DNA from 2 places in the Pseudomonas sp. AMR01 genome. Region 2 is predicted to be linked to the other one. Evidence: predicted binding sites of a transcription regulator. Region 2 holds the regulator's gene; the other holds the start of a gene.
The links. The regulator sigma-54, encoded in region 2, starts transcription at its own class of promoters, with help from an activator protein. The targets are predictions, from matches to a motif close to ANTGGCATNNANNTTGCTNT.

Region 1 (2,203 bases), on a different contig from region 2:
GTGCAGTACCCATATTCGCTTGAGAGGACTGCCGTTTACCGTCGCCAAACGATAAGGGTGGCAGCTGCGTGCGGGTTGGCGAGCCGGTGCAAGCGAATACCGGCAGACCCTGAGGTCTCCCACACACAGCCGCCATAAAACGAGTCGGGGTATGCCCGATATCGGATTGTGAACGCTTTGCGTCGCAAGCTTTCCGGGTCGCCAAACCCAGCGCTGAATGTTCAGCAGCGAGCAGCCTAAAGAGATAGGGCATTGCGATGCTATCGGAAAACATTATCGCACGTCGTAGGAAGGTTCCTGAAGGCGTGCGCTGGATGAGGATAGTTGGAAGACCATTGCAGCCTTCCCATCAGTTCCAAGAGATCCGTTTACTCAGCCGAGGTCGGCGTCAATCGCGCTTCCAGCTCGGCGACTTTCGCTTCCAGACTCTCCAGCCGTGCACGCGTGCGCGCCAACACCACCATCTGGCTATCAAACTCTTCCCGGCTCACGAGATCGAGCTTGCTGAAGCCGCTTTGCAGCAGCGCCTTGAACTGGCTTTCGATTTCATTGCGGGGCAGCGGGGTTTCGCCGCTGAACAGGCGAGAGGCGTGGCCGCTCAGGGCGTCGAGGAGGTCTTTGGGCGCGAGCATGGGAAATATTCCGGAAAAACTGTTGGCGGGCAGTGTATCACGCACCGTCTATAGTCTTTTTCATGGCCGGCGGCGCACGCTTTTCGCGCAGCGGGCCGGGCAGTCGCGCACTGTTTAGGTGCGCATTGGTGCTGCCGAAAAGCCCCGAAGGTGGGCTTAAGTGGGCAACGGACTGATTTCAGTGATTTTTATGGAGCTGGCAAGGTTTCTGCTTAGACGATCATGACCCATGCACTGATGCAGTCGCTGTGACGAATGCAGTGCGCCGACGGATCAGGGGTACAGGTTTAGTCACCAGTGGTTCGCTGGTGTCGCAACGGCAAATGCCGAGGCGACGACGCGTTACAAAGCCAGGCACTGCGCTTAGACTTGAGACGGGTTTGTTTTCCTGGGGCAAGTCCACCAATTCGGGAGAGAGTTTTCATGAAGCTAGTCACTGCCATCATCAAGCCGTTCAAGTTGGACGATGTACGCGAGTCGTTGTCCGAGATCGGCGTGCAGGGCATTACCGTTACTGAGGTCAAAGGCTTCGGTCGGCAGAAGGGTCACACCGAGCTGTATCGCGGCGCGGAATACGTGGTCGATTTTCTGCCAAAGGTGAAGATTGATGTCGCCATTGACGACAAGGATCTTGACCGGGTTATCGAGGCGATAACCAAGGCGGCCAACACCGGCAAGATCGGTGACGGCAAGATCTTCGTGGTTAATCTGGAACAGGCTATTCGCATCCGTACCGGCGAAACCGATACCGACGCAATCTAAGCCGCCAAACCCCCAACGCCCCAGGAGAAAACAATATGACTCTGCGTAAATTCGCAGGGCTAGGAGCCCTGTTGTCCCTCGTAATGCCGGCCCTGGCATTGGCGGCGGACCCAGTCCCAGCTCCAGTCCTCAATTCCGGCGACACGGCATGGATGCTCACATCCACCGCGCTGGTGCTGTTCATGACTATTCCGGGCCTGGCGCTGTTCTACGGCGGCATGGTTCGCTCCAAAAACATTCTGTCGGTGATGATGCAGTGCTTCGCCATCACTGGCCTGATCTCCATTCTGTGGTTCGTGTACGGCTATAGCCTGGCATTCGACACGACCGGTATGGAAGCAGGCGTGGTCAACCTCAACTCGTTTGTGGGTGGCTTGTCCAAACTGTTCCTCTCGGGTGTGACCCCGGCCAGCATCACCGGCCCGGCGGCGTTGTTTCCTGAGTCGGTATTCATCACCTTCCAGATGACCTTCGCGATCATCACTCCGGCGCTGATCGTCGGTGCTTTCGCCGAGCGTATGAAGTTCTCCGCGATGCTGATCTTCATGGGCATCTGGTTCACCCTGGTTTACGCACCGATTGCCCACATGGTGTGGGGCGGTCCGGGTTCGTTGCTGGGCGACTGGGGCGTGCTGGACTTCGCTGGCGGCACCGTGGTGCACATCAACGCTGGTGTGGCTGGCCTGGTGGCGTGCCTGGTACTCGGCAAGCGTAAAGGCTTCCCGACCACCCCAATGGCACCGCACAACCTGGGTTACACCCTGATCGGCGCCGCGATGCTGTGGGTTGGCTGGTTCGGCTTCAACGCT
Region 2 (2,203 bases):
CAAGGAACTCGACCGTGATGGCCGTCGCCAGGAGCTGGAAAGCCTGCTGCAGGAATTCCATATCAACCACATTCGCGACAACCTCGGCATGAGCTTGTCCGGCGGTGAGCGTCGCCGTGTGGAAATCGCCCGCGCCCTGGCCACCGCACCCAAGTTCATCCTGCTGGACGAACCGTTTGCCGGCGTCGACCCTATCTCGGTCGGCGACATCAAGCAGATCATCCATCACCTCAAGGCCAAGGGCATCGGCGTGTTGATCACTGACCACAACGTCCGTGAGACGCTCGATATCTGTGAAACGGCTTACATCGTCAACGATGGCCAGCTGATCGCCGAAGGCGATTCCGCGACTATCCTGGCCAACGAACTGGTCAAGGAAGTGTACCTGGGCCACGAGTTCCGCCTGTAAGCAGTGTGGTGTTGCGGTTGTTTGCCGGAGTGCGCGGGAGTCAATAAAAACCTCGGTTTTTTTATTGTTACCGCGCTCTAGGCAAAGCACCCGATATCAGGCATATAATTTGCTTATGTTTGGCGCTCACGCGCCCTGTCGTGGATGGCGCATTGCGCCGGCGAATAAGGTGTTAAGCCCCTGCCATGAAACCATCGCTAGTCCTGAGAATGGGCCAGCAGCTGACGATGACACCGCAGCTGCAACAGGCCATCCGCCTGCTCCAATTGTCGACCCTGGACCTGCAACAGGAAATCCAGGAGGCCTTGGAATCCAATCCGATGCTCGAACGCCAGGAAGAAGGCGACGACTTCGATAATGCAGACCCGCTGGCCGACAACATCGAGCAAAAACCCAATCCCGACGTGCAGGAACCCTCCTACCAGGAAACCGCCCCTACGGTGGACAACCTTGAGGAAGGCGAATGGAACGAACGCATTCCCAACGAGCTTCCCGTGGACACCGCGTGGGAAGACGTTTACCAGACCAGCGCCAGCAGCCTGCCCAGCAATGATGATGACGAGTGGGACTTCACCACCCGTACGTCTGCCGGAGAGAGCCTACAAAGCCACTTGTTGTGGCAACTGAACCTGGCACCGATGTCGGACACTGATCGCCTGATCGCTGTCACCCTGATCGACTGCATCAATAATCAGGGTTACCTGGACGAAACCCTTGAGGAAATTCTTGAGGCATTCGACCCGGAACTGGATATCGAGCTGGACGAAATCGAAGCTGTCCTGCACCGCATCCAGCAATTTGAGCCCGCCGGTATTGGCGCGCGCACCCTCAGCGAGTGCCTGTTGCTGCAATTGCGCCAACTGCCGGCCAAGACGCGGTGGCTCAGCGAAGCTCAGCGCCTGGTTACCGACTACATCGACCTGCTGGGCAGCCGTGACTACAGCCAGTTGATGCGCCGCATGAAGCTCAAGGAAGATGACCTGCGCCAGGTTATCGAGCTGGTACAAAGCCTGAACCCACGCCCAGGCTCGCAGATTGAGTCCAGCGAAGCCGAATACGTCGTCCCTGATGTGATCGTGCGCAAGCACAACGAACGCTGGCTGGTGGAGCTGAATCAGGAATCGGTGCCGCGCCTGCGGGTCAACCCGCAATACGCAGGTTTTGTGCGCCGCGCCGACACCAGCGCCGACAACACTTTCATGCGCAACCAGTTGCAGGAGGCGCGCTGGTTCATCAAGAGCCTGCAAAGCCGTAACGAAACATTGATGAAAGTGGCTACCCAGATCGTCGAGCATCAGCGCGGCTTCCTGGAATATGGCGACGAAGCGATGAAGCCGCTCGTTCTGCACGACATCGCCGAAGCGGTGGGCATGCACGAATCGACGATTTCCCGGGTAACCACCCAGAAATTCATGCATACCCCGCGCGGTATTTATGAGTTGAAATACTTTTTCTCCAGCCACGTCAGCACCTCCGAAGGCGGCGAATGCTCGTCCACGGCGATCCGCGCGATCATCAAAAAACTGGTTGCCGCGGAAAATCAGAAAAAGCCATTGAGTGACAGTAAGATCGCTGGTTTACTGGAGGCACAAGGCATTCAGGTCGCCCGTCGAACCGTCGCCAAGTACCGCGAGTCCCTCGGGATCGCGCCTTCCAGCGAGCGTAAGCGTTTGATGTGACGGGCGGGCCATAGCGTTCCGGAATGCGTTATAAAACTCGCCGAGCGGCGATCAGGCAAGGCAAAAACAGGCGAGGAAGCGCAGTTCAGGCTCCTAAATGAGCATTCCGAGCCTG

Region 1: glnK (P-II family nitrogen regulator) is a predicted target of sigma-54. The motif match lies at 828-847, and genes of this name have one in related genera.

Annotation. Positions count from the first base shown of each region.
Region 1 is NZ_JAUTYR010000003.1:22,537-24,739, reverse strand. It holds gene Q7C20_RS03655 (accessory factor UbiK family protein) at 369-632, opposite strand; gene glnK (P-II family nitrogen regulator) at 1,056-1,394, shown strand; gene Q7C20_RS03645 (ammonium transporter) at 1,430-2,203, shown strand, end outside.
Region 2 is NZ_JAUTYR010000004.1:224,885-227,087, reverse strand. It holds gene lptB (LPS export ABC transporter ATP-binding protein) at 1-409, shown strand, start outside; gene Q7C20_RS06180 (RNA polymerase factor sigma-54) at 595-2,088, shown strand.